DNA from 2 places in the Paenibacillus sp. YIM B09110 genome. Region 1 is predicted to be linked to the other one. Evidence: predicted binding sites of a transcription regulator. Region 1 holds the regulator's gene; the other holds the start of a gene.
What was found. The regulator NrdR, encoded in region 1, represses ribonucleotide reductase genes. The targets are predictions, from matches to a motif close to AACACNATATATNGTGTT.
Positions count from the first base shown of each region.

Region 2: V8F51_RS02740 (adenosylcobalamin-dependent ribonucleoside-diphosphate reductase) is a predicted target of NrdR. The motif match lies at 13,997-14,014, and genes of this name have one in related genera.

Region 1 covers NZ_JBANSP010000003.1:180,467-195,551, reverse strand. The annotation lists gene V8F51_RS05510 (S-layer homology domain-containing protein) at 1-3,469, opposite strand, end outside; tRNA gene V8F51_RS05505 (tRNA-Ala) at 4,179-4,254, opposite strand; gene nrdR (transcriptional regulator NrdR) at 4,298-4,792, opposite strand; gene V8F51_RS05495 (alpha/beta-type small acid-soluble spore protein) at 4,937-5,149, shown strand; gene V8F51_RS05490 (lytic transglycosylase domain-containing protein) at 5,239-5,805, opposite strand; gene coaE (dephospho-CoA kinase) at 5,802-6,398, opposite strand; gene V8F51_RS05480 (MntP/YtaF family protein) at 6,415-7,140, opposite strand; gene mutM (DNA-formamidopyrimidine glycosylase) at 7,316-8,152, opposite strand; gene polA (DNA polymerase I) at 8,201-10,879, opposite strand; gene V8F51_RS05465 (EAL domain-containing protein) at 11,003-12,259, opposite strand; gene V8F51_RS05460 (GGDEF domain-containing protein) at 12,256-13,767, opposite strand; gene V8F51_RS05455 (beta-N-acetylhexosaminidase) at 14,323-15,085, opposite strand, start outside.
Region 2 covers NZ_JBANSP010000002.1:92,007-107,091, reverse strand. The annotation lists gene V8F51_RS02775 (MFS transporter) at 1-1,069, opposite strand, end outside; gene V8F51_RS02770 (glycosyl hydrolase) at 1,240-4,041, opposite strand; gene V8F51_RS02765 (extracellular solute-binding protein) at 4,111-5,874, opposite strand; gene V8F51_RS02760 (carbohydrate ABC transporter permease) at 5,958-6,701, opposite strand; gene V8F51_RS02755 (ABC transporter permease) at 6,847-7,797, opposite strand; gene V8F51_RS02750 (histidine kinase) at 7,996-9,672, shown strand; gene V8F51_RS02745 (response regulator transcription factor) at 9,676-11,274, shown strand; gene V8F51_RS02740 (adenosylcobalamin-dependent ribonucleoside-diphosphate reductase) at 11,395-13,932, opposite strand; gene V8F51_RS02735 (DEAD/DEAH box helicase) at 14,214-15,085, shown strand, end outside.

The sequences.
Region 1 (15,085 bases):
ATCGGAACGCTCCCCATAGCAACGGCATGATCGTCACGTTCTTCGGCATCGGTATGATTCTAGTCAACGCTTGACTGAATTTGTCCGCCGTTCCTATCGTTTGCCCGGTCTTCGGATTTATGATATCGATTCGGAAATCGACGATCGCGCCCAATTCGATACCATTAGGCAATCCTTTAGCAAAAGCCGTTAGGATTTCCTTGTTGTTCGATTTGTCGGTCAACGTGATCTTAAAGCTGATCTCATCGACCTTGAGGTTGCTGTCTGCCAGCAACTCCGGCAATCCCGGTATAAGCGATGCCAGATTGACTGGAACTTGATAACTGCCGTAGGGAGACTTTATCTCTATGACGAAGGCCTCGTTTTTACTCTTCCAGCTGGCTAATACTTTTGCCGGAATAGTCACAAAAGCTGCGCCTTCCTTAGGCTTTACCTCCAACGTAACGGAAGGCTTCGACGCGTCGATAGTCGACGAATCGAGCGGTTGCCCGTTCAAGTCGATTAGATGCGAGTCGTTTGACGTTGAGCCGTCCGGCGTTACTGTAATGAAATTGCTGATTGCGATAATCTCGACCGCTCCGTTGCCGGCTTGATCCTCCGTGTATACTGTATAGGCTCCGTTTGAAGTTATGTCAAAGCTGTCTCCTGTCAACAGCGTACCCGCGCTTGCGAAAAAGTCTACTGTCCGCACGCCTTTCGTCCACTTCGTTACCGCAATATCGCTACCCGTTCCGTCGGTTGCCACTGTTACCTTCACCGATCCCTTGGTCGGCGTTGTGCTGTCTGGCGTCTGAGTCCATGTTATAGAGGGCTTGACCGAATCAATAACAATGCCGTTCGCCCCCGTCGCCGGAACATCCAGCGGAACATCCACGCCAGACGCAGTAAGGGCTGCGCCAACCGGCAAATCGATTTCCGTTCCGATTTCTATGCCGTCCGTATCCAACAATCCGTCTTGCACTTCATAAGCGAATACGAGCTTGTTCCGTTCGCCTGCTGGCTGTTCCGTATAGAGGGCATATACCGTTGACGTATCGGCCCCTTCGCCAATCACGATTGGCAGTCGCGGCGTACCGACTGGAGCATCCACCGACCCTTCGTAGCTTATGACGAATTTCAAGGTATCGCCAGTTCCGTAATATCCGCCTGCGGGAAAATTCACATCGTTTATTTCCGGTGCGGGAATCTGAACGTTGAGCTTGTAAATTCCGTGAGCTTTCCCGTTCTCGTCCTCCGTTTCAATCGTGATCTCATTATCGCCGGGATTAACGGAGACCGTTGCCGATGACGCTTCTGTTCCTGAAATCGAAACCTTGGCATTCAGATTGGCTAGAGCGACGGTTATATCCACAGAATCAATATAACGGTTCGATGTAATCGTATATAAGCCTAGTTCGGAATCGAAGTCAGCCGGAGACCTAGTTAATACGGCTCCCGTTGCTGATACGCTCAAGCTCGCAAGCTTCGCGGGTTCTAATTCGTGCTCGAACATCGGATAGGTTGTTCCCGATATCATCGCCCAGGTATTTGTAAAATCCCAGTCTACGCCTGCTGCAGAATAGGTCGACTTTGATTTCATCTCTGTCGATAATTTTCCAATGGCACCACTTCCTCCGGCAGAAGTCGGTTGCTCGCTCGTTTCGATATCCCAGAAGGAATCGGTTACTGCCGTATCGATGCTGGCGCCGATTAACCCTCCTACTCCGGTGCTTGCAGCAGACGTTACTCGCCCGGCGGCAAAGGAATCCGTCACGATTGCATGAGCCGATTCGCCGACAAGTCCGCCTATGTAATCGGATCCGCTTAATCCAATGGCGTCCGCCGTGGAAAACGTTTCATTCAATTCTCCTTGCAATTTCCCAACCAATCCTCCCGCTCTTTGAACGGTTGCCGTCACCGTACCGGTAGAATAGGCGTTACTAATGATGCCGTCATCGAGGAGCGATCCGACAATCCCCCCCACTGTGCGCTTTCCGGCAATCTCCATATTCGTCATACCGATCTCTTGGATGGTACCCGACGCCACTCCGAAGAATCCAATATCCTCTTCGTCTATGCGATCAATGATCAGGTTATTGATGACATGACCGTTGCCGTCGAAAGTTCCTGTAAAAGGTTTAGCTGCGTCCCCAATGGGAACCCATCCTTTGGCTTCGTTGTATCCCCCGCCGGAATCGCTCAAATACTCGGACAAATCAATATCGTTCATAAGAATATAATCATCATTCAATTGATACCCGTCCGCGACGCCCGTTCCGATCGCTGCCAGTTGTTCGGCAGTCGAGATCGTGTGAGGGAATGCGTTGCCATCCTCCCGGTTGATTTGAAGGGTATACGTCAAAACGTAAGGATCAGGCAACGTACACGGTTGTATGCATGAACTCGGAACCGCTGCGCCGGCGCTCGAAACCTTAATATCGATAAGATTTTCTCCTTCGTCCAAATCGATCGTTTCCAACGCGGCTCCGTTATTGATCGAAGACTCGCTATCTTGCGCGTCCACGTGTACGGTCACTTGATCTACCTCATTCGGTACGATGCCCGAATAAAATACTTGATCTTTTGCGAAAGACGGCCCGAGCTCCACCGGATCGCCGTTATCCGGATCAGTCCCTGCCGTAACCTTCAACGCATCCAAAGTAATTCGATCGAACGTCTTGCGAAGCATAGGGTAAGTTAGCCCATCGATTATTCCCCATTCGCTGCCATCCCCGTCCTCGTTGGCGAAATACCAGTCTGTAAAGCTATCGCTAAGTTTCATGTTCACTTCCGTTAAAGGCTCTCCGCCTGCTGAAGAGCTAGTCAAGGTTGAATTATAGTAACTATTTTCAACCGCCAAATACCCTTCAATCATGCCGTTCAATCCACCTACGTTATTTGATCCAGTTACATGCGTAGAAGAGTATGCATAGCGTATATCATCGCCGGGATTCCCCGATGCATAGCCGGTCAAACCGCCCACCGATTCATCGCCGATGATAGTTCCGGTTACGTACACATATTCGATTAGAGAGTTTTGGCTATACCCGATCACCCCGCCGATATAGTCGCCGGTGTAAGAATCGATAAACACGTTGACCAACCCGATATTTCTAAATTCGGCATTGGAAGCGTAACCGAACAACCCGAGGTTGTTTGTGCCGGCCCCGTCCGTGTCTATCGTCAAATTCGCAATCGTGTGCCCGTCTCCGTCGAACAGGCCAGTGAAAGGTTCAGATCCCCAACTCCCGATCGGCTCCCAGTTTTCCCCAGACAAATCGAGATCCGCGCCTAACCGATAGGCTGCATCCATATCGTCGCTTACTTCTTTTAATTGCTCAATGCTAGCGATAATATAAGGATTCCCAGGAGAACCGTCCCCTGCGCCAGAGAACGCGGCATACACTTTGCTATCTCCGCCATACAACGTTGCCGATGACGTGAAAACGACCACAACAAGCAATAATACCAACCATCTACGATTGAACAAAACCCGACACTCCTCTACTTGTAACTATGAAAATCTGTTAATTATTGTGATTTAATATAAACACATTATGAGCCAAATTTCTATCCCTCATTGCGAGAATTGCTCTTTTCCTGAGCTAATGGGAGAGTTAGTTAAAGGCTTTTTAAACCTTAATAGAATCAAGGGGGATATGACTCCGAATCTTGGTTGAATGGCTGACGGGGTTTAGACATTTTTCAGTCTGCTTGGATTAGCCTGCAAATTTTCCTGAGCTGATGGGAGAGTTTGCTTAAAAGCTTTTAAACCTTAGCGGAGCCTAAGGAGATATGACTCACTCTAGCTCGTCTTTCCATTTAGGGATGTCCGAATCTTTATTGAATGGCTGACGAAGCGTAGTCGACGAGGACTTTTAGCGGTGGATTCAGACGCCGTGCTCCTCCGCATTCGCTCCGTCCGCGCGGGCTGAACCCCGGGGTTCGCCCCCTTATTGTTTGGTGGAGCCAAGGGGGAGACGACTCGCATTGGCTCGTCTTTCCATTATGGGATGTCCGAATCTTGATTGAATGGCTGACGAGGCTTAGTCGACGTGGACTTTTAGCGGTGGATTCAGACGCCGTGCTCCTCCGCATTCGCTCCGTCCGCGCGGGCTGAACCCCGGGGTTCGCCCCCTTGATGGGCTCCACCAAACAATAAAAAAACCACTTCGGATGAAGTGGTTGAATTTATTGTTTGGTGGAGCCAAGGGGGATCGAACCCCTGACCTCTTGCATGCCATGCAAGCGCTCTCCCAGCTGAGCTATGGCCCCAAATGACGACAAGGTTGATAATAGCATGATGTCGCCAAAATTGTCAATCTATATCTCTTAAGCTGTTCAATGGACTGTTCAAAGGGTGCTTGGACAACAGATTGTTAAGCTCCTTCATGAACATATCGATGTCCTTGAACTGGCGGTACACGGACGCGAAGCGAACGTACGCCACCTCGTCTACAGGGTAGAGCTGGCTCATGACGATCTCGCCGATATCGCGACTCTCAACCTCGGCCAGCGCCGTTGTACGAAGCTCCTTCTCGACCTCGGAGACGATAACCTCGAGACGCTCGACCGGTACGGGACGCTTCTCGCAGGCGCGGATAAGACCGCGCAATATTTTGTCGCGGCTGAACTCCTCGCGGCTGCCGCCTTTTTTGATGACGATAAGCGGTGTTTCCTCAATCATTTCGAACGTCGTAAAGCGGCGGTTGCACTTCTCGCACTCGCGGCGGCGGCGAATCGATTTGTTCTCGTTAGCCGGACGTGAATCTAACACTTTTGTGCCTGCGTAATCGCAATAGGGGCATTTCATTGGATTGTTTCCCTCCATTCATCCTGATGCTTTATTTATCATACCGACATTGACTTTAGCTTAAGTTATTCCCATACCTTACCTGTAATGAACTCTAGAATAACGCACATAATACAGTTACCAACCGCAAGGAGGTGAACATACATGAGCGCAAACAGCAACCAATTGGTAGTACCACAAGCAACTGCAGCATTGGACCAACTGAAATATGAGGTGGCACAAGAGCTGGGTATTGCCATTCCGCAAGACGGATATTATGGAAACATGGCAACCCGTGACGCAGGCTCGATCGGTGGTTCCATTACTCGTCGCCTGGTGCAAATCGCCGAGCAATCTCTTGCCGGCCAATACAAATAATGATTCATTAAGTTTGTATGAATAACAGAAGCCTTGGGAAGCTCGTCCATGAAGCGGCGAGCCTCTCAAGGCTCATCTTATTTTCTAAGTTAAAAGTCAGGGTACAATTCCTTGTACTTATTATAATAATAAATGACGCGTTGTACATAGTGGCGGGTCTCACCGTACGGAATTTGCTTCACCGTCTCCAGCTTTCCATCCCACTCTCCCGTATTCAGCCATTCACTGACTCTCGTCGGTCCGGCATTATACGCGGCAATTGCCGCGATTGAGTTCTGATCGAACCTTTGATGCAAGGAGCTTAAATACCATGACCCAAGCTCTATGCTAACATCCGCGCGTTGCTTGAGCATGTCCTCCGTCACTTCAGTGAATCCTGCCCGCCGAACGACATCCTTAGCCGTATTCGGCATCATCTGCATTAATCCAACAGCGCCCTTAACTGACTGACTGCTTGTTTTGTAGTTGGACTCCGTTCGAATCACGGCGGCTACCAAATGTGGCTCCAATCCGTAGTTCGAAGCGCTGGCACGAATATCGTCCTTATAATACACGGGATACATATACTCGCCAAGCCAGTCCGACTTCAAAAAAAGGATAGCGATAAGTCCTAGCAATAATACGAGCACAACTCTTTTGCGCAAAAGTACTTTCATAATATTCCCTGACTGCGCCAAAAATCATCGATCTGGCGTTCCGTTTCTGCGAGCGGGCCGCTATTGTCGATCACCCAATCTGCGCGTCTTCGCTTCTCTTCAATATCCATCTGCAGCGATATACGCCGCTTCGCTTCTGCCTCGTCCATCTGATTACGCTCCATTAACCGCGTAAGCTGCACCGTCTCGGGTACATAAACGACCATAATGCCTTCATACAAGGCTTGCTGATTCGTCTCGTACAGCAACGGGACATCGGCAACAACTAGCGCTCCCGGATTCTGCTCGGCATACGTATGTATTCTGTGCTGCATGCGCTGTCTGATCGCGGGATGCGTGATCGACTCGAGCTTCGCTAACGACGCCTTGTCCTGGAACACAATAGCGCCAAGCGCGGAACGATTCAAGGAGCCGTCCGCCTGAAGTACAGCTTGTCCGAAAGAAGAGGCGATCGCCTCAAGTGCCGGCTCTCCCGGCTGAACAACCTCTCTTGCTACTTGATCGGCATCGACCAGCAGCGCGCCGCGGTGGGCGAGCAGCTGAGCGATGGTGCTTTTGCCGCTGGCTATACCGCCGGTTAATCCGATTATCATTCCATTCACCTCGAAGTTATAACAGCTTCATAATACCCATGATGATTAATAATATCCCTGGAAGAAAGGACAGTGTCTGCATTCCTCGCCAATTCGAGCATTGGAACCCAAACCGGATTCCCCCAATGAGAAAAATAGCACTGAATGCAGCGATAATAAGCGCCGTCATTAGAGCAGGCAGACCTATCATCGCGGCGCCAAGTCCTGCGCCGAAGGCATCAAGCGACAAAGCGACACCGAGCATAACTGCCTCTGAGGCCGAGATCGTACCCGACTTATCGACGTCGGCTACCTGTGGCGTACGCAGGATCTGGATGACGAGGCCGAGCCGTTTAAGCTCCACCATCACTACAAGCGCTGTGTTGGAAGCAAGAATACGCTCCGTTGCAGAACCGGAAGCCGTTTCCACTACCTTATGCTCGATAGCTGGTGCCACTTCCTCTGCATCGGCTGTTGCGGTCTGATCGTCACGCCCGCGCCTTAATTGGAACAATGCGAAACCGCCAATCACGATGAGCACGCATGCGCCGATCAAGCGAGCGGCGAACTCGGATAAGTACCCCGACAGCCAACTGCCAACCTGCATCGATAGCCAAATAATAAGTCCAGAGCAGCAGGCAATAATAAAAACCGATAAAAACGGAATTTTGATTCGCCTCAGCCCGTACGTAACTCCAACGCCAAATCCATCCAAGCTAACTGCAAAAGCGATCACTAACAGTGGAGCCAAATGCGCGAACAACGAATTCCCTCCCCGCATCGCGACTGCCCGGTGAACGGCCTATGTCTAGGACAGAAGCCGTTGATACGGGCGATCGCCTATGTTCTCTTAACAAGAACATCATATGCGGATAGCGGATGACGGTGCATAGCTGTAAGCCTAGCCGATTAAGCGGCTTATGATACTTCGGGTGCAGCTATTCCTTAGGAACGGGCTGACACTTCTCGCAGATATGCGTTCCTCTGCCGCCCAGGACGAACTTCTTGATCGGTCGCGAGCATACTTTGCAAGGCTCGTCCTTCCTGCCATATACAGAAAATGAATGCTGGAACATGCCCATCTCGCCTTGCCCGTTCACGTAGGATCTGATCGACGAGCCCCCGGCTTCAACAGCGCGTCCAAGCGTTGAACGAATCGCTTCATGCAGCCGTTTCCACTCTGCTGGCTTCAGCGAATTGGCTGATCGCTCCGGATGAATCCGTGCCAAAAACAGCGACTCATCGACATAAATATTGCCTAGCCCGACGATATGCTCTTGATTCAGCAGCAACGGCTTAATGCTCATCTTACGTTTATCCAGCTTATCGCGAAGCGCCTGCAGGGTGAAAGCCGGCTCTAACGGTTCGATTCCCAGCTTGTTAAGCGGCGCCATCTCGAAGTGCTGCCCCGGCTCGAACAGATGCATCGTTCCAAACTGCCTTACGTCCTTGTAGCGAAGCTCCGTTCCGTCGTCAAAGTGAAAAATGACATGCGTATGCAGCGGAGTCGGTTCATCAGCCTTATTCACGCTATAACGCCCCTCCATGCGGAGATGCGATACGAGTACTAGACCGTCGAGCATGATCAGCAGAAACTTCCCGCGCCTTTCAACGGTTTGAATCGTATGTCCGGCTAGAGCGGCAGCGAACTGCTCCGGCTCTGCAGGACGTTGTATAATACGCGGCAGCTTAACGGTTACGGATTGAATACGTTTGCCCGCGACTAGATCGATTAATGTGCGTCTTACGGTTTCTACTTCCGGCAATTCCGGCATTTGTCCTCACCTCGCCATCTATTATAACGCAAATGGAGAGCTAGCGGGTTACTTTGCCTCATACCAATTGACACCGAAACTGACATCTGCTTTCAGCGGAACATGCAGCTGCAGCGCTCCGGACATCACTTCCGGGACAAGCGACTTCATGAGCTCCAGCTCATCCTCTGGGACTTCGAATACAAGTTCGTCATGTACTTGGAGCAGCATGCGGCTCTTCAGGTTACGCTCACGCAGCGCTTCGTCCATCTGTACCATGGCCAGCTTAATAATATCGGCGGCCGTCCCTTGAATCGGCGAGTTCATTGCTGTTCTCTCCGCGAACGAGCGCAGATTGAAGTTCGACGCCTTAATCTCCGGTAAATAACGTCTTCGTTCGAGGAGTGTCGTTACGTAACCGTCGCGTCGTGCCTGAACGACGATATCCTCCATGAATTGGCGTACGCCCTTGAACACTTCCTTGTACTGCTCAATGAACTTAGCTGCATCATTTCTTGTAATTCCCAAGTTCTGCGAAAGGCCATAATCGCTAATGCCATACACGATGCCGAAGTTAACGGCTTTCGCTTGACGGCGCATATTGGAATCCACTTGTTCAGCTGTGACGCCAAAAACGTCCATCGCCGTCTTCGTATGGATATCCATATCGTGAATGAACGCTTCCTTCAAGTTCTCGTCGTCTGCTATATGAGCTAATACACGAAGCTCGATCTGCGAATAGTCGGCGGCAACGATGTACCAGCCCGGCTCAGAAGGGACGAATGCCTTACGGATCTGACGGCCTTCCTCCAGCCGGATCGGGATATTTTGCAAATTCGGAAATTGGCTGCTAAGACGTCCGGTTGCCGCTATCGTCTGACGATAATACGTATGGATCTTACCCGTCTCTGCGCGTACTTCCTTCAGCAGACCTTCGACATACGTCGATTGCAGCTTCGCAAGCTGGCGGTAATGCAGAATAAGCGGAATGATCTCGTGATACGGAGCCAGATCCTCCAGCACCTCTGCATCGGTTGAATAACCGGTTTTCGTCTTCTTGCGCGCAGGCAGTCCAAGTTTCTCGAACAATATATCGCCCAGTTGCTTAGGAGAGCCGATATTAAACTCCACGCCCGCATGCTTGTATATATCGCTCATGATCGTGACCAACTGCGACTCCAAGCTGCGCCCCAAATCCTCAAGCTCTTGCTTCTTCACCGTTATGCCTTGAAGCTCCATGCCCGCAAGCACACGAGACAATGGCTGCTCCAATTCAAAATACAGCTTGCTCATACCGCCTTTCGCAAGCTCAGCCGTCAAGATCGGCACAAGCTTCCGAACCGCGTCAGCGCGCAGCGCCAAATGGCGATACAGCGTATCCGGCTCCGGCACCTTGAACTTCGCTCCCTTGCCATAGATCGCTTCATCGGAAGAGATACCAGGCAGCCCCTGCTTATCCGTAATTGCGCTAAGCGATAACGCTGTATCGGTCGGATCTAGCAAATAAGCCGCGAGCTGAACATCGAATGCCGTTCCTGCATACTTAATGCCGCTCCATGCAAGCGCAAGCTCAACCTTATGTAAATCAAAGCCATATTTCGGCTTACAAGGCCCAGTAAGCCATTCGACTACCCCCGCTGTGAAAGGCTGCTTAAGCGCGCTGTAAGGAAGTACGTACACGGCTTCCGCAACAGCTACAGATACGCCGATGATCTCTGCTTGATGCGGGTTCTCGCCGATAGCTTCGATGTACAAGCCATGTTCCTCGTTCGTCTTCAGCGCAGACAGCAGTTGCGCCAGAGCATCGCCATCCGATTCGGATGCGATGATCGAAATATTCAGTTCTGCAGCGGACTGTTTCGCCGCCTCGGCGGAATCGACGACTGACTCTCCGAAATCCATACGCTCGAGCAGCGATTTGAACTCCAGCTTGCGGAACGCCTCAGCCAAGGCAGCGCCATCATAACCGCTATAGCGCAGCTCCTCCGTTCCGCTCTCGATCGGAACTTCGCGGAAGATCGTCGCAAGCTTCTTGCTCATAAGCGCGCTGTCTTTGTGCGTCTCGATATTTTCCTTCAGCTTGCCTTTCAGCTCGCCTACATTTTCCAATACTTGTTCTACCGAGCCATGTTCATGCAACAGCTTAAGCGCTGTCTTCTCGCCTACGCCGGGCACGCCAGGAATGTTGTCGGACGTATCGCCCATAAGACCCTTCAGATCGATAATCTGCTGCGGCACTAACCCGTATTTCTCTTGAATCGCTTCCGGCGAGTACATGTCTACCTCGCTTACGCCTTTGCGCGTTACCGCAATCGTAACTTTGTCCGAAGCAAGCTGCAGCATATCTTTATCGCCGGATACGACAACCGTCTCTACCCCTTGCTCATCGGCCCGCTTGGTGAGCGTGCCGATAATGTCGTCCGCCTCATAGCCGGACAGCTCGAATTGCGCGATGCCGAAGGAACGGATCAAATCCTTCAGAACCGGGAATTGCTCGGACAGCTCCGGCGGCGTCTTCTGCCGTCCGCCCTTATATTCGCTATAGCCTTCGTGACGGAACGTTACCTTCCCCGCATCGAAAGCAACAAGAACATGGGTAGGCTTAAGCTCGTCCAATAGTTTAAGTAGCATCGTCGTGAAACCGTACAACGCATTCGTATGCTGACCCGCTGAATTCGTCAGCGGCGGAAGTGCGAAGAATGCGCGGTACGCTATACTGTTGCCATCAATTAACATCCATTTTTCCATTAACATCAACACCTCGCCTAATGACCTGCTTGCCATCTATCATACCATAAAATGCCTAGCGCAAAATGGGCTTTCCCAAAGCATCGTCCGCTTTGAGAAAGCCCATACCTCCAGCCTATCCAATCACAGCACACCTTGATCTTCCGGCATCGCAGCCGGCCGTCCAAGCAAGTACCCTTGCGCGTATGAAGCGCCAAGCTCTCTAACCTTGGCAAGCTCTTCCTGCTGTTCAATGCCTTCGGCTATGATCGATATGTCCATCTTAGCCGCAAGCTGAGCTAGTGTATGAAGAATGTGAGCCTTCATCTCATCGAGATGAATATCTTGAATAATCGACCTGTCGACCTTCAGGTAATCGGGTCGCAGCTCGACAATCGATTGCAGGGATGAATAACCGGCGCCTACATCGTCGATGGCAATCTGATAGCCTTGGCTGCGGTAATGCTCCAGCGCCTTCTTGACGGCTCCGAAGTCCTCGATCGAATTGCGTTCCGTTATTTCGAATACGACGTTATGCGGCGACAAGCCGCGCCGTTCCAATAAGTTAAGCGTCTGACCAGGCGAGAACTCCGGGTCCTCGATAATTTGAGCCATCACGTTGATGAACAGCTTCTGCTCACGCTTAAGACCGCCGCAGCCTTCGATCGCCTTCTCTCTCGCCAGTCGATCAAGCGCATAGGCTGCCCCTTCCTGCTCAGCGAACGAGAATAGCGCCAGCGGTCCTTCGAACCAAGTTCGCTCCCGCGTCCTCGTCAGTGCCTCGAAGCCGAACACTTTATCCTCGCCGAGTGCCATGATCGGCTGGTAGACAGGATCAATCGACCGCTGCTCCATCAGTCGATCGAATGCCCTGCGCTTGATGCTCCGCTCCATGCCGCCCGCCGATTGCCCGTGCAGCATCGCTTGCTTGACCGCTTCGTACCAAACAGATTCTTCGTCCTCGCTGCTCTTGATCTCGGCAACGGCTACGCCTATGTACAGCTTGCCGCTCCAGTTCTGCTCGGTCTGCTCCCGCATATGCGCAGCGAAACGCTGTTCCCAATTCGACGTATGCTTGAACGCAGTCTCCAGCAGCCAGCCCTCCATCGTTTCTCGACGGCCGCCCGGAAGACGCATATAGATGAATAGATCGTCATGAATCCAATCCATCCCCTCGAACAGCACAGAGCTCTGGAACGCCGCTTCGCTCTCGCGCTGCGCGAACTGCTTCCACTCCGCGCGGAACGACTTGCTGCTGCCGCTCTGTTCCGGTTCGCCAGATTGCTGCCATGACAAATAAAGAACGCCGATTAATCCGGATTGACCGGCTAATACGCCTGACATCGTCCATATTCCGCTTCCAAACTGGCTGATGCGCTGACTTTCACGTAGACGTTTCACGTATATTTTCGATCCTCTCCATGATGCATTCCTGTTATATGCTCCAGCACATAGACGCTGCCCTTGCTCGCCTTCGCCCGCTTCTTCAACTTGGCAGCAAGTCTTGATATATCCTCAGGCGTCAAGGGCACAATGCCGTCCCAGAGCATGAGCGATAAGGATAACGTGACGCCCTCCTGCTCGACGATATTGCCGTGGCGGTCTTCTACGGATGTAACCTCGACCCCCCCATAGAAAGCTTTGACACCTTGCTCGAACCTCATAATTAACGATTGGCAGATCAACTCTGCTTGGCCGGCTCCCGCTACGATAATGAAATCATCACCGCCGATATGACCGACGAAATCACCCTGCGTTCCTTGCATCTCCAGCTCCTTGCATAACGTCTCGGCCACGTATCGAATCATTTCATCGCCAAGTCCGAAGCCGAAGCAGTCATTGAACCATTTGAAATAGTCCAGATCCGCATAAATAACAGCGAATGGAATACCTGCCTGAATTCTGCGCTGAAGCTCTGACTGAATGCCTTCATTGCCTGGCAGGCCCGTCAACGGATTGGCCTCCCTAGCCGCTTCCGTTCGCATAGCTGTCATACATTCCAATATCGACCGAATCGAGGCCGCACCAGCCAGTTGGCCGTTCTGCGTAATAATAACGACATCGTACAGATGGGCATAATGCCTGCTCATCGCCAGCTGCGACACTTGCTCCACCGGCATCTGCTCGTCCACGATAAGAGGCTGATCATTCATGATTCGTTCCACCCCCCTGTTCCAATAGAGCGGCAGACCGAACTGTCCCGCCAGCAGCTGATGCAGCTTTTCCTTCATGAGCAGCCCGACTGGGCGATTGTCTACGACTATTATCGCGCCAGGCGCCTTCGGATTCGTATCGAACATATAAGCGACCTCCGATACGAGCGTCTTTGATTGGAAAACGGGAAAAGGACCTGCTAGCTGTCCGATTGCAATAGGCTTACCTGTATGGTAAAGCTCAATCGGCTGCTTTCTTGTTTTCTCGCTCGGCTGAACGGTTAATTCAGCCGGCTCCGCTGCTTCAGTATGTCCGAAGACGTATGGCACGGCTGCCGTGTATGTATTCAACAGCATAGCGTCCCTCAGCAAACGGTACACGACCGTCTCAGTCGAACGGCCAGCGGAGGAAGGGAATGCCACGGCGAAGCCGATGTGCGCTTTCACTGCGTCCTTCCTTGTCGGGGATTCGCCTATATTCATTCGATTGTTCAATTGCTCGGCGGCCGCCTGCGCTAGCTGCTCGATTGGCTGATCGCCGGTTTGTCTGGCAAGCAAATAATAATATTCATTCTCTAGCCTTAATCGCCAAAACATCCTTCGTTGGTCGCTCTCCCATAGCAGAAGCGACGGCTCGGCAGCCGCCTGACCGCTATCAATGCGGATATAAATCGCGCCGATGCCACCGTTATTCCAGCGCTCCTTAATGCTCCGAATCATATCCCTGTTGAACAGACCATAACCAATCTCTTCCATTAGGATCCCCTCAATGTTTACATGTCGTTAACGCTCACTTTAGTCTTAACACTAACAAACATTTGTGAAGTAAGATGCCTAATAACGTTAAATTTCGGTAAACTTCTACAAATTGTGACATTAGAAACCGACAAGAGCCCGTACTAAATCACCAAAAAAACGGGATAGATCAGATAGGTTATCTGCTCCATCCCGTTTCTATTTAGGTCTATGGCCGCTGTCTAGGACTACGACCGCTAATATTATTAGATAACCAACTAACTTTAGTCGGCTATTAAGCCCGTTGCGGACAGAGGCATCTTTATCTATGGCATATGATTCATTGTTCGTTCATTACGGACCGAAAACGCCTTAATAATCCCATTTCAACAGTAAATTCGGTTTTGTTACCATATTAGAGCTATCTCCGTCCGCAACGACTTCAAACTGTCCGCTTCGCATCGTTTAGAGCACATATAGTCCGTAACCAGCCGCAATACAACGTTCGCCTTCGACATATTAGTGTTTCCATGTTCAGTACTATCCGGTCTACCGATTAGTAGCTGGCAGAAGGATTTAAAACGGATTCATGACGTGGAAGAACACATTCGGGCTCGCCATCCGGTAGTAATGGCTGCTCCAGCCGATGCCTTTGCCATTGAACCGATTGACGGTGCTGAAAGGCAGCCTCTCCTGCTCCAATTCCTCGATCCGGTCGAGTTCTCCGCTCGCATAGGCGAGCAAACGGACCGCTGCGGTATCGAGCCTATTGATGACGCCGCCGTAGCGAATGTCAAGCACCTCCCATCCGAACGGCTTGAACATCTTCATCCATTGCGTGCGGTGAGCGATGCGAAGCTCATTGACCGCCGCTGCGATAGCAGGAATCGCCTCGGTCGCCGCATGGCGCAGCGTTGCCATATCCCCGTTATCATACGCTCGCTTCAACCGCAAGCCTAATTCGCTCTTGTGCTTCAGTACCCCGCTCAGTTTCTGTGGAACGTCGAAGATCCAATCAAGTGACGCGCTTTCGACTCTCGCATTCTGCAATTTCTCTTCAAGCGCCGCATAATGCGCATTTAACGGCAAACCGTCGATCTGGAAGTCGAACAATCCGAGTAAAACGTCTTGATACAGCAGAAACTTCGAAGGGTTGCTCTGCTTCCGGTTGTCCGGCTCGGAGCCGGGCACTTCGTCCAAGTCCTTCATCAGCAGATATGCGTCCGCCTCGATGCCGGTACAGAACTTCGCCCGTTCGGCAACGACGCTCCAGTCCGGCTTCTCTTCCGAATAAGCGTGCTCCGCGTAGAGCTGCAAGCCTAGCAGCGCCGCGAACGGA
Region 2 (15,085 bases), on a different contig from region 1:
TCCATTCCCCAAACTCAATCGTATCCGCCGTAAGCGGCGTCAATACAACCATCAGTGGAATCATGCCGAACGATTGAAAGATAGAACCGACAAGACCAAGAGGAATGCTCTCTGTATCAATCAGACGAAGAAGAATGCCCAGTATGCCGATTATGAGACCAATGATAGCTGTGTTGCGTTTACCTATTCGCTTCATCACTGGCCCCGACAACAGAAATACAGCCACGACGGGAATAAGACCTATTCCACCCATAATACTGACTAGATTAACATCGCCCCAAATGTACTTGGCATAGTAGGTGCCTGTTGTCCCTGACATCGCGAATAAAATTTGAGACAACCCTCCGACGGCGAATATAATCAGCCAATATCGATTTTTTAACAACAGCTTAATAGAGGTACCCATCGATAACGTCTTTTTGATATCGCCTGCCTGCTTCAGTTGCTGTGTATTGTACTTCTCCTTCGTGGAGCGAAAAGCAATATAGACGCCGCATGCTGCAATGACCGCGAATAAGGTTGCCAGAAACGTCCAATCATTCTGGCCTCCACCCATCAGGTTCACGATCGGGATGAATCCAATAGCTACTACCATCCCTGCCAAATAGCCGAAACCAGCCCTGTAGACGCCCATCAGCCCCCGATCCTCCGAACTACGCGTCGTCAATGCCATCAAGCTGTTGTATGGAATGGAGAGAGGGGTAAAGACGAACACGAAGAACAGTACGTTTGTCGCTACCGCGTAAGCAATTTTCGCATCATGTCCGATATCCGGTACGGAGAACAACAGTACGATTGAAACAAATAAAGGAATAATCGTCCAAAGCAACCATGGCTTCGCTTGGCCGTGCTTCGATCGGGTTCGATCTACGAGAGCGCCCATGGCGATATCGGCGAATGCATCTACTGCCTTCGTCATCAGCATAACGGTACCGACGAGTCCGGCCGATACTCCGACGATATCCGTGTAGTAATAAGTAATCATGCCTAGCAATCCGGTTGCGATATTCAAGGAGAATTGGCCCATCGCGTCTCCCATGAGCGACTTATGCGACAACTCACGACTCATATGATGCCCTCCAGTTCTGACTAAAGTTAGCCTAATTCAAGTGTACAGGAGGTACCTGAAGCCTTATATAACGCGTTCTAAAGGTTGGATAATCGAATCTTAACTTGGGCCAAAAAGTAACAAAAAAAGCAACAAGTCCAGATTCGCATCCAGCCTTGTTGCTTATAAAATTAATAATAAATAATAACCGGGCCGATAAGTCCGCATTCTTGTTGCTCTCTTTGCGGTTCGTAGACTCGGAGCGCATTGTTCAGCGTCGTCGCTACCTCGACTTCCAACGTATTGTTCTCATTCGTCTTAATATAACTGCCGATCGGAATGCGTCGGTCGAGCTGATCGACCGCTCTCAATGAATGACCGTTGATTGACAGCCGGAAGGTATCGCTTACTTCACCAAGATCGAGCAGTACCTCCTCTCCCTCCCCCGCTGTACGATCCAGCCGAAAGCGTGCGAAGTATCGACTGATTCCCGACTTGTCCTTCAGTTCCGGAATGAGGGTCCATGACTGCAGTTTGTCCAGCTCAAGCTCAATTCGATCAATCTTTGTTTCAGTCGGCTTCTCCCCGGCGCTCCAGCTGTCAACAACAACCGACCATCGCTCCAAGAAGATTTTCTCTTGATATCCGTCAAAAACGTGTTTATCACTCGTCCTCTCTCCGCTCCACTCGTTCGCCACTGCGATCAACGCCGTAGCGTTCGGAGCTAGACGAAGTTTCACGGTAGATTGCTCGGGGCTTTTTTGCTCCGCAACCATAGCGTGAACCGTACCGACCCAAGCGTTCAAACGAAACGGATTTCCAGTTCCTTCGAGCTGCACATCTCCTTCAAATGTTTCCTTCAGGTTGGGATTGTAAAGGTAGTAATAGTTTACGCCATCTTGATAACGCCTCGCGGACAGCAGATGCAACCCGCTTCCAACTTGAACGGCCGGAGATACGGAGAGGCGGGCGAGTGCCTCCACTGCGTCATGCTGGTTCGCGACTTGGCAAACGGAGGGCATCTGCACGAGATGGTCGATTCTCAGGCGCAGATCAGACTCTTCAGCGGCCATTGTTTTCCGATCGCCTCTATAAGACAATACATGGCGCAGAGTTTCTCCGACGATAACGATAGGCAAACCGCTCTCCGCGAAAGTAATGAGACGATTCACTGTCGTCAAAGGCATATCTGAGGGCATCCAGTCTCCAGTTTCCGTGTTCTTACGCATATCAACGAGGATCGCGCGGTAAGCTGGTCCTTTCGATGCCAGCGCAGGTCTACCGTCAAATGTTCCAACCTCAGCCTGTTCCAGTTCCAGCAGGCAGGAGCTGACAAAATCGTATGTGTATCCGGATCGTTCATAAAGAGTAGGATCCGTTCCCATTCCATGATGAATTCCGTCAATATGATGACGATAGATCGCTAAGTCGACCTTCGGGCTGCCGATTCTCAGGACATACTGATTACGGGAGATGTAATTGATGACATCACGAGCATGCAAGGAGTTCGGCTGACGTCCTCCCCATTCGTTGGAGAACATGGATCCCATCAGCGAGATCCCCGGCCACTTGAACATCGTGCCGAAATGCCCTGCAACAGATTGTGACTCGTATGACATGCCATGAAGAATGGCCTGATTAACGCCGCTCGCGAAGCCGCGATGCAGTTGCCAGAGCAAGCCGTAATCCTTGCCGGTCCATGTCTGCTTATAACCGTAGCCCATGACCGCGCCTACCTCGAACGAATAAATCTCCCGATCGGATAAATGAACGGCTCCCGACTGAAGCCGATAACCGTCCGTGGAATCTCCGAACCCAAGCGATTCTGTCTCAGGAATATCCAGCTCAAGCAATCCTGCCGTCAATTCCGTTGATAACCCATAGGTTTGGTAGCGAAGCGTCATTCGATGTCCATTTGCCCAATGTCTCAATACCCTCAAGTGATTGTAACGGAACATATCCGTCAACGTCTGGAAGAAATCGTTGCGGATACGACGATTCACCGTCTGGTCGGAGAAATCGTACTCCGAATCCCCATCCGTTCGGTTGCCTGCCCCCAATTGATACAAGCCTTTTACAAAAAGTGACGGCAGATATGGAGTCAGATCATAGCCTCTCCGTATACGGAATTCATCCAGAAGGCCTGGTGACCAGATCGATACGGCCATCGGCGTAGCCCCATACATGCCACCGAGCATCGTGGCATTAAGTTCGATCGAATCGCAAAACAAGCATCCAGCATTTTGCTCATAGAGATCTCGTATCTCCGAATCCCCCATAAGTCGATCATCCCAGAAGCCCGTTACCGCCTCCGCAGCCGTACTTGAGAAGTGATCAATGACTGGAGCTGCGATGGAATCGTTCATCTGTCCGTTCGTCTGGCTCCAGAAGCCGAACAGACACCATTCGCCTTCAGTAGGAGCGGACCATTCGATTCGCTCATCGACCCTATGAGAGGTTAGGTCGACGGCAGTATCCGTATCAAACGTGAGCAGTTTGCCAATCTCCTCTCCATTGTGTCGTCGGGCGGCCGTTATAGCCACAAGCTTGCAAGGACGATCGCCATCAATCGTATCAGATGCAGGAACAGCTCCTGCATATGTGCCCTTGAACGAAGCCATACCGACATGAAGACCGTGCGTGCAGCGTTCGTCGTTCTTGTCCATAATGACGGGAGTCGCGATCGGCCATAGAGGTCCTACCGTAAAGTCAAGTTGGAAGTCCAAAGGTATGGCGGTCTTAAGCGCCGCCTTCATACGGTTGTTCCACTCCTCAGAACCGAAAGTGTAAGAACCATAATCCGCAGAATCCACATCCTCAGTAGGAATGCCAATAAAATGAATGATTTCCGCTCCTCCATATCCCTTTTCTAACATCCACTCTATTTCCCGCTTGATCTCATCATCGTTCATGAAACCGCCAGGGAGCCACCATCTCATTTTCGGACGATATCGATTTGCCGGACTATTAAATTGCTCGAACATTTCCACCATGCAGATCTGCCTCCTTCTTATAATAAAAATCGGCCTCAGATTTCTCCGAAGCCGAGAACTTACGCTCTGCTATTTCACCGAGTCATACCAATCATTGACTTCTTTCGTAATATCGTCACCGCCTGAAGATTTCCACTTCTCGACGAACGCATCAAATGCATCAACCGTTTTTTTGCCATAGATAATCTCCGTAAACGTATCCATCTGCATCTTCTTAAGCAGTTCATTTCTCGATGACATTGTTGTTGTCGAAGGGCCTTGGAAATACTCTCGAACGTCGGCGTCAGTCTGCGCCGCAATCACGAGCGTAGCTTGATCTGTTATTCTCTCAAGAGGATTGCTGTCCGTCGAGAAGATCGCAGACGTTGCGAAAGCTGCCAAGTCTTTATTACTCAGTTCCTCGCCTCTCGCACGTTTGAGCGTAGATTCCAATAGTTTCGATGAATATACCGTCTGCGAGCCGGAAATCGTATACTTCATCGTTGCGACTTTGCCACCTGGGATTTGGGCCTCATCCATTACGGCTTTGCCGTCTAAGATCGTATAATCATAACCTTCCTGGAAAGCTTTAAAGAGGAATGGATCCTCGGTGTTATACGAATCATAAAGCGCATTCTGATAATGGAAAAATGCTTGAAGCGCCTCGTCGGAAATATCTTTACTGATCAAAATCGCACTCGTATACGAGCTAGCAATCGTTCTCATATTCTTGCCGTCTACACCTTTAGGAAGCGGATACGGTGCGTACATCGCTGTAGGGTTCGATGCTAGCATCAAAGATCCTGGGTAAACCATGACCCAATTCTCGCCGCCCAACATGCCAACCTTGCCAGTCGCTACATTCTCTGCTACTTTATTGAAATCGTGCAGAGCAATATCTTCCGTGATATAGCCCTTCTCCTTCCATTCCCGAAGTTTCACTAGCGTATTCTTAATACCCGGTTGAACAGATCCGTATTGCAACTTGCCGTCCTCTCCCGGATACCAGCGTTCCGGTATCGCACCGAACAATCCGAAGATCCAGGATACGTCTCCTGCCGGGTATCCGATCAACGCATCTTTCATTCCGAAGTCTAACGCTATCGTGTCTTTCTTACCATTGCCATCGGGATCTTTGTTGACGAATGCATCCATAACGGCTTCCAGCTCCTCGACGGTTGTCGGTGCCTTCAACCCCAACTTATCCAACCAATCCTGACGAATCCAGAGCGGTGATTGAGTCCCCATCGTCGGTCTCAATACCGGGAGCGCATATTTCTTGCCGTCCTTCATGAACGGCTGCCATGCTTCCGGTACTTCGGTCATTGCCGCTTTGTATGTTTCGGATGCATATTTCTCGAACGCTTCCCCGACGTCCAAAACTTTGCCCGACTCTAGAAACATGTTCGTCGTGTTCGGCTGCGTAGAGACGAATACGTCTGGCAGCTTGTCTCCTGAAGAAAGCATCAGTTTAAGCTTGGTGTCATAGGATGAATCCGCCGTAGGGGAGCTCCACAATGTTTCCATGTTAACTCCGAGCGTATCCTTCGCCCACCGCGTATGCACGTTGTCGGCGTAAGTCTCGCCGTTCTTGAATTTGGCCGTCGGGTCCTCTCCGCGAACCATCGTAATGGTTACGGCTGGTTCGATTTTACCGTTTACGATATTAAGCTTGTCCTCATTTGCAGCATTTCCGCCGTTACCGGTGCCTGCGCCGTTACCTTCCTTCTCTCCTTTGCTGCATGCCGCCAGCAGCCCTACCATCATCACTACGACAAGCGTCGAAGCGATAAGTCTCCCTTTCTTCCCCATGTTCGAAACCCCCGTCTTCATATAATATAGTTGCTTCTTCATTATAAAAACGCTTTCTTCCGCGAGATATAACGCATCATAAACTTCGAATAACGTTATCTTAACATGGGACTGTCAACCGTTCTTTATTCTTTTACAGCTCCAATCACAATGCCTTGTGTGAAAAACTTCTGCAGAACAGGATAAATGAGCAGGATTGGCAGTGCACCGATCATAATCTGTGCCGCTCCTATCGCGCGGCTATTCAGTTTAGCGACCTCTTCTGCGTTGCTTGCGTCAATGATCGGAACCGCTATGATCGACTTTAAGAACGTACTGAGCGGGACATTGTCCGTCTTCATGTAAATAGATCCCGCGAGCCATTCATTCCAATCATTGACGACCATGAACATCCCTACCGTTGCAAGGACGGGGAGCGATAACGGCAAAAACATTCTCGCGAACACCTGCCAATGGTTCGCACCGTCCATGAAAGCAGCTTCCTCCAGTTCCTTAGGCAGCGCTTTGAAAAAATTCATAATTAGAATGAGATAAAATACGTTCACAAGCGCCGGGAGCACTAATGCCCAAATCGAGTCGTATAGCCCGATCTTCGTGACGAGCAAGTAAGTCGGAATCATCCCGCCGTTAAACAGCATGGCGACGATAAAAAATCCGACGAATCCTTTATACCCCGCGATGCCGTCTCTTCCCCCGCCTTTGGACAGAACATACGCGGCCAAGCAGTTGACCATAAGACCGAGCAGCAGACTGAGCACCGTTCGCTGAATCGAGATCCAAAGTGAACCCAGAAGCTTCGGATTCTCTAGCGCGACGACATAAGCGTTAAAATTAAGGCCCTGCGGCCAAAAGGTTACGCTGTTAGACATAATTGCCGCGCTCGAGCTGAGCGAGAGAGAAACCACGTGTACAAGAGGAATAATGCAAAGTAAAGCTAGAATGATCATCAATATGTTATTGAATCGTTGGAATATGCGCTCTGCTGAAGACATTGCTTGCATCATAAATCGCCCCTTAGAATATTCTGTACCCGGCTACCTTGTATGCCATTCGGTATGCACCGATGATTAGAACCAGACCAACAATCGATTTGAACAATCCGATAGCCGTGCCGAAACTGTAATTGCCATCGATCAGGCCAATGCGATAAACGAACGTATCGATGATGTCGCCTTTCTCGTAAACAAGGGTGTTGTACAGGTTGAAGATTTGGTCGAAGCCTGCATTTAAAATTTGACTAAGAGACAAAGCGAGCACTACGGCAATCGTCGGAATGATTGCCGGAATCGTCACGTGAAGCGTTTGCTTCCATTTTCCTGCACCATCAAGTTGAGCAGCTTCGTAAAGCGCCGGGTTGATGCCAGCCAGCGCCGCGAGGAAAATAATTGCGCCGTACCCGAATTCTTTCCAAACTTCGCTTGTAACGACCGTGACCAGAAACCAGTTGTTGTCGCCTAAGAAGAATATCGGCTCGTACCCGAACGCCGCGATCAATTGGTTCACTAAACCGGTCTTGGGATCAAGCAATTCGATAAAAATACCTCCTAGCACGACCCATGATAAAAAATGCGGAAGAAAAACGAAAGTTTGAACCGTATTACGTACGACTTTTTTGCGCACCTCGTTCAATAATAAAGCGAACGTAAGTGTTGCGGTTGTTCCGAAGACTAGCTTCAGCACCGCGATGCGGAGCGTATTCCAAATGACCTGTACGCTATCCGGATATTCAAATAGAAATTTGAATTGATCCATCCCAACCCATTTCGAGCCAGTAATGCCCAAATACGGCTTGTATTCCTGAAACGCCATTACGAGGCCGCCCATAGGGACGTAAGCAAAAACGGCGGTAAGGACGACGGCCGGCAGCAGCATGAGATAAAGCTGCCAGTTGTCTCTTCGTCGTACGATCTTTTTCTTGGGTTCCCTTGTGATTGCTTTTGATGCGGTGTTCATTGCGGTTTCCATAAGAACCTCCTACACATGAAGTCGACTTTCTGCCTTCATTGTAAGACCGCCGCTTTCCTGTCCGATATAGAGAAATCCAAAGATGGATAACGCGATCTTAAGTTCCCCCTGTGATTCAGCCCTTCGGCATTGTAAAAGGGGTTCTGGACGCCTACAATGGGAGCATACCCGAACCTCCCGTAAAGGAATCGATACGTTATGTTCAAACAATATAAAACATTCTACAGTATGCTGCTGCTAACACTGCTCACGACCGTCATCGTTTTGATTATGTATACGTATACCGTCAATACGAGCCTGGATACAGTTAGAGATGATATCCGCAACAACAATTTAAATCGAATCCGTTTCTTGGTGAACAATCTTGATCATAATGTCGAGCAGTTGGACATGCTGGCCACTGCGCTCCAGACGGATTCGAAAGTCGGACTACTGCCTTCTATCGACCTGCTGGACAGCTATGAACAGATTCAACTCGTGCTGGATCTGACGGATAAAATGAAGTTGCAGAGTTTCTCCGAAGGGTGGAATAACCAAATCAGCATCTTTTCCGACCATCTTGGCAGATGGATCGGTACGACGTCTGAACGCTCCGCCCCGCCGACGGAATCGTCTGCGGACACGTGGTCGTTCGATCCCAATCTAGGGAGATTCTCCTCGTACCGAGTGCAACAAGGCTTTACGATTCGAGTCACATTTCCGCAAAACAATTTGCGCGAGATGCTGGACAGAGCCAAAATAGAGAATAACGTTTCGTTTTTCTATCAAACCGGCGGTCCTGTCATTCCAAATCAAGGAGCAGACAAGACGGAAATTGCCGAAGTATTGGACAAGCTAAAGCCTTTCATATCGGGACGCGACGAAGGTAGCGAGGTCGTTACGGTTAAAGGGATTGATTATATGGCGAATTTCATACGATCGGAGAAACTGGGTTTTTTTATGGTTGATTATTTGCCCCTTGACGTTGCACTACAGCCTATCGAGAAGACGAGAACCTTTTTCTACATTGCCTGTGTCATGCTATTCTTGGCCGGTGTCGCCATCGTTTCTTTTTTGTATCGGAAAGTTCAAGTGCCTATTATTACATTGATTAAGAGCGTCCGACTTCTCAAGCGCGGCAATTTTAATCATCGGATTACGCGGATGAGCCGGAACGAATTCGACTTCCTCTACGAAAACTTCAACGATATGGCTGCCCAGATCGAGGATCTGATCGAGAAAGTGTATAAGGAAAAAATCGTTTCGCGAGAAGCCATGGTCAAGCAGCTGCAAGCTCAAATCAATCCGCATTTCTTGTATAATTGCCTTTTCTTTATCAATAACATGACTCGGCTAGGCAATGATGAAGCGGTTACGGCCATGACTCAAAATTTGGCTCAATATTTCAGGTATACGACCCGGCTTAACGAGCCGCTTACAACATTGGAAAAAGAATTAGGCGTTGTCGAGAACTATCTCAACATTCAGTGCCTTCGGATGGAGCGGCTCCGCTATCAAATCGATGTACCGGATACCATGAAGCGGTTATCCGTTCCGAAGCTGCTCCTTCAACCGCTAGTGGAGAATAGCGTCATTCATGGGATCGAGAGGAAAAAACTCGCAGGCTGCATTCGTATAACTGGACGTGAAGGCGATAACCAATACAGTCTGATCATCGAGGATGACGGGAAGGGCATGTCATTGCAAGATATCCAATTATTGCAGCAGCGTATCAAACAACCTCTTGATGATACAATGGGCTGTGCTCTCTGGAACATTGTGCAGCGCATGCATATTCATTTTGATCCATCAGCAAGTATGGAAATCGGCCAAAGCGAGCTCGGAGGCTTGTACGTTACATTGCGTTGGCCGATCCGCGAATATGAGGAGGAATAATCCATGTACCAATTGCTAATCGTCGATGACGAGTCATCTGTCGTTGACAGCTTGGCGCTGACTATTCCATGGGAAGAACACGGCTTCGATGAAGTTCACCGAGCGTACTCGGCAGATGAAGCGCTCCAAATTGCAGCCAAGCACGCCGTCGACGTCATGATCACGGATATCCGAATGCCTGAGATAGACGGCCTGGAGCTAATCGAACGAGTGAAACGTTTCTCTCGCAAAATCCGCTGCATCATATTGTCCGGCCATGACGAATTCGAATACGCCCAGAAGGCGATTCAGTATCAGACGATCAACTACCTTCTCAAGCCAGTCAACGTAGAAGAGCTAGTCAAATCCGTCGGAACCGCTATTCAAGATATCGAACGCGAATGGGCCGAGATCAGCTCCAACCAGCGGATCAAACAAACGCTGCATGCCAACAAACCGCTCCTGCGCAATCAGTTGCTCAACGACTTGCTTCAAAACAAACCGATTTCTGAGGATGTACTGGACGAACGATTAGCCATGTTGGACATCACGCTCCGTTCATCCGACCCGTTCGTCATGATGGTCATTCGCTTAGAGGTGGAGTTTTATGAGTATGATTTACATTCCTTATCGCTACTGGAGTACGCGGTAGGCAATATTGCGGAAGAAGTATACGGAGAGTCCTTCAACTTATGGCACTGTACAACCGATCAGGGCTACTTAGTGTTTCTAGTCAAATGTACGGACATGCAATCGCCCGATTTGATAGATTCCTATGCGATAAAACTTCAGCAGCATGTCCAAAAATATTTAAAATGCTCGATTTCCGTCTGCTTAAGCGGCATTCGCAAGTTCCCCCGTTCTTTGGCGGATCTTTATCACGCTTCTGTTATGGCGTTTACTCGCAATGTCGGAGGAAATAGAAGCTACTTTATAACGATTGATGAAGTAACGGAAAAAATCCCGAATCAGAACCTCGTCACTCTGTTCGAGCCTCCGCTACTTCCGGCATTATTGGAATCGGGAAGCTGGCAAGAATCGATCGCCAAGATCGGCCGAATTCTGTCAATAAATACCCCGAACGACGAGCGTTCGCACGATCAGCTGTTCACAATACTGCTTTACTTGTCGTCTTCGTTCAGTTTGTCATTCTCTGTGAAAGACGGAACGCTCGAAGAACAGCTCGGCGAAGAATTCGATCTTATGCTGCGGAAGAAGAGCTTGCTTTCCAGTCAGAGAATATACGAATGGGCCAAGCGAATCATCGGAGGTCTCAAAGATAAAGCCTCTGGTCAGATCGAAGACTCTCATCAACTAATTGCTTCAAAGGTTCGGAGCTTTATCCAGGGGCATCTAGCGGAAGGTATCGCGTTGCAAACCGTAGCCGAACACGTCGGCCTGCATCCCGTCTACCTGTCTAAGGTCTACAAAACGGTGACTGGCGAGACGATTGGCGATTATCTGTATCGGACCCGTATGGAACGCGCAGCCCATTTGCTTCGAACTACCGATCTTAAAATAAATGAAATAAGCGGTCAACTCGGATTCTTGGCTCCTCCACACTTCATCAAAATCTTCAAAAGACAATATGGCAGCACCCCACAGGAGTTTCGAAACAAATAAAACAAAGAAGCCTAACATTAATGTCAGGCTTCTTTCGTTTGAACAATCTGAATTACGACCAAATGATCGACATTCTAACTACTCCCACAATTAAAATTGTTTACCGTTCTGATTATATATCTAGTTACACTTGCTGTATCCGCACGTACTGCACTGCTTGCATCCCTCGATATTAATAAGCGTTGCTGACCCGCAAGATGGACACAAGTCAATGGATGTCTCTGCTCCACGCTCATCATATGGAGGAGCTTGGGAGGTAGCCAGAGTTAATGGAATTTCTACTGTTGCCGCATACTCCTCAGCGCCCTCCGTATGAATCTCCAACGCCTTTGCCACAGCATCGGCAATCGACTCTACCCGATTCACGCCGAATCCGATTGCCCCCGAGCCTCCAATCCCTTTCAAATGCTTAATAAGCAGCTTCGACTTATTGCCGTGATCGCCGTAACGAAGGAACAGCGAGCAGACGCGACCTAGTGCTTCCGCCATGGCGAATACGTCCGACCCTGCCTTACCAACGTTCAAGAAAATTTCAGCAGGCGATCCGTTCAAGTCGTTGATCGTAATATAGGCCATTCCGAACGGCGTGTTGACCTTATAGGTAGCACCCTTCAACACTTGAGGACGGCGTTTGTATTCTTTATCGAATACTTGCTCCGTTTTATTAGATTGCGGTTCTACTATCCGAGGCTCAACAACTGCTTCCGTAATCGCTGAATCCTCCTTCTTCGTTGACAGCACCTGCACATCGCGGCTACCGTCGCGGTAGATCGTTACGCCTTTGCACCCTAGCTCGAACGCCAGCTCATACAGCCGCGCGGTCTCCTCTACAGTGAAGTCGGCGGGGCAATTCGCAGTCTTCGAGATCGAGCTGTCCACCCAGCGTTGTATCGCAGCCTGTACGCGAATATGATCCTCCGCCGACAAGCTCATCGACGTTACAAAATAATCGGGAAGCTCCTCACCCGGGTGCTCCTCTTTCCACTGCGCGGCAATCGGCACATATTGCTTGTCATGGCCAAGTCGGCTTTGCCGGTAGTATTCGAATGCAAAGTAAGGTTCAATCCCCGTAGAAGTGCCGACCATCGTACCCGTGCTGCCCGTCGGCGCTTGCGTTATAACGGTCACATTTCTCATCCCGTTATTCTTAATCGCTTGCCCGACCTCGGGGAACTGTTCAGTCATGTTGCGCATGAATCCGCTTTGCAGGAACGGCTCTGACTCGAAAGCCTGGAACGATCCCTTCTCTCCGGCAATGTCGGATGATGCCAAATAGGACTCTCTCGCCATAAACCCATACAGCTTATCAAGAAACTGAAGCGATTCTGGACTCCCATAACGAATTCGCAGCTTAATCATCAATTCCGCAAGCCCCATTGTCCCAAGCCCAATACGGCGCTCCAGCTTCTGGTTCTTTTCATTTTCCTCAAAATGATACGGCGTCGTATCGATCACATTATCTAGAAAACGTACCGACCATCGCGTCACCTTCGCTAGCTCATCCCATGCAACATCATCTTTCTCTTCATCATAAAATCTCGACAAATTGATCGCCGACAGGTTGCATACTCCCCATGCAGGAAGCCCTTGTTCCGCGCAAGGATTAGTACTAATAATCGGATTAAAATACCAACTGTTCGACATTTGGTTGTAATACTCCATGAAGACTACGCCGGGCTCTGCAGACTTCCAAGCCGATTCGATGATTGTCTGCCATATATCGCGCGCGCGAACGGTTTTATAATGAATAACCTTCTTGCCCATTCGGCGCCACGCCTCAAGATCGCCACTCCATAGCTCGTCGTAGCCTTCTTCCTTCGTATCCGGAAAAACAAGCTCCCAATCGAGGTCTTCCTTAACCGCATGCATGAACGCATTACTGACGCATACGGACAGATTGGCATTCGTCACCTGCCCCATAGTCTGCTTGACCGTAATGAACTCCATCACATCAGGATGCCAGTCATTGATCATTAGCATTAAGGCTCCCCTTCGGCTTCCGCCCTGCTCGATTAACCCCGTCGTATAACTGAACAAGCCTCCCCAAGAAACTGCCCCGCTGGATGAGCCGTTAACGCCTGCGACGATCGAACGGCGCGGACGGAGCGAGGATAGATTCATGCCGACGCCGCCGCCGCGGGCCATAATTTCCGTCATCTCCGTGAGTGATTTCATAATGCCGCCTCTGCTATCCTTCGGCGATGGGATGACATAACAATTGAATAGAGTCAGCTCCTCGCTCGCGCCAGCCCCTGCCGCAATCCTGCCTCCAGGCACAAGCTTCCAATCGTCTAAAATATATCGAAAACGCTCCTGCCACTCCTTGCGTTTATCTTCTGTCAGCTCTGCCGAAGCCATTGCTTTCGCTAGACGTTCCCACATTTCCTCCGGTGTTCGCTCGATCGTAAGCGACAGCTTCTCGGTTGTCGTATCAACAACATCGCCGCTCCTCAGCCGAACTTTGACATTGCCTCCGCTGCTTGACAACTCCGTAACTTCACCGACCTCTTTGGTTGGAAACTTCGTATCATCCTTCGTCAAGACGAGCACCGTATCGCCGACCTTGACTTGACTGGAATCGGCTTGCTTCCATGCGTAACGATCCAAAAATATTTTCTCGCTAAGTCCCTCGAGTCTCGTTCCCTGCTCTGTACTCATCTCCGTCACAGTCTCCTCTCAAGCTCCATTCGCTTCGTCTTCCCTACGTTCGAATCCAACGATATTCACAATATATTGTGCCTTGACCTTATTATACTATACTATATGTTGATTTATAGTCTTGTTTTCCTCGAATTTCCTACACGAACTCCGCTTACATGACATCTATCTCGCTCAGGCTTGTCCGCACTCTTTTTTATAAGCCATCTTATTAATCTTTGTTGAAAGGGCCATACTAATGACAACTTATGCCTAATCCATGCGGAAGGGAGCTGATCTCCATGTCATTTACGAACCAGCCACAGATTAGTTCAACCGATACGGGAATCTCTTACGTTACGAAAAAGCTTCATCCGCTAGTCGATCTGCAATACGATCGTTCCTGGTTCGATGAGCTTCAGAACCGCATTGCCAAGGGTGGTCCATGGGATGACTGGACACTCTATCAGCTCGCGATGGAAGCAGAGCAAGCGCGTCGAATTGAAAGCTTCGAACAACTGCAGTGCTTGCGCAGCCTACCCGAATTCGAGCCTATGCCTCATCAGATCAGTACCGCGCGCAAAGTGCTGCACGAGATGGGAGGCAGAGCGATTCTCGCCGACGAGGTAGGCCTTGGCAAAACGATCGAAGCAGGCCTCGTGCTCAAAGAATATATGGTTCGCGGGCTTGTGAAGCGCGCGCTCATTCTCGTTCCCGCTTCTCTCGTGCTCCAATGGGTGCGGGAGCTGAATCAGAAGTTCGGCATTTCCGCCGTTGCGCAGAAACGCGAGCATACCTGGGGTTATGACGTCGTCGTTGCCTCGATCGACACCGCCAAGCGCGATCCGCATCGCGAGCTCGTATTGAACACCGACTATGACCTCATCATTATCGACGAGGCGCACAAGCTCAAGAACAAGAAGACGACGAACTACCAATTTGCGAATCTGCTTCGCAAAAAATATTGTCTGCTGCTGACCGCGACGCCTATTCAAAATGATCTCGACGAGCTGTTCAATCTCATCACGCTGCTCAAGCCGGGCCAACTAGGCGGCCAAAGCGACTTCGCAGCCAACTTCGTTGTCGACAAGCGTCTTCCGAAAAACGAGGATCAGCTGCAAGAAGCGTTGTCCGGCGTCATGATCCGCAATCGGCGCGGCGACGGAGGCATTCA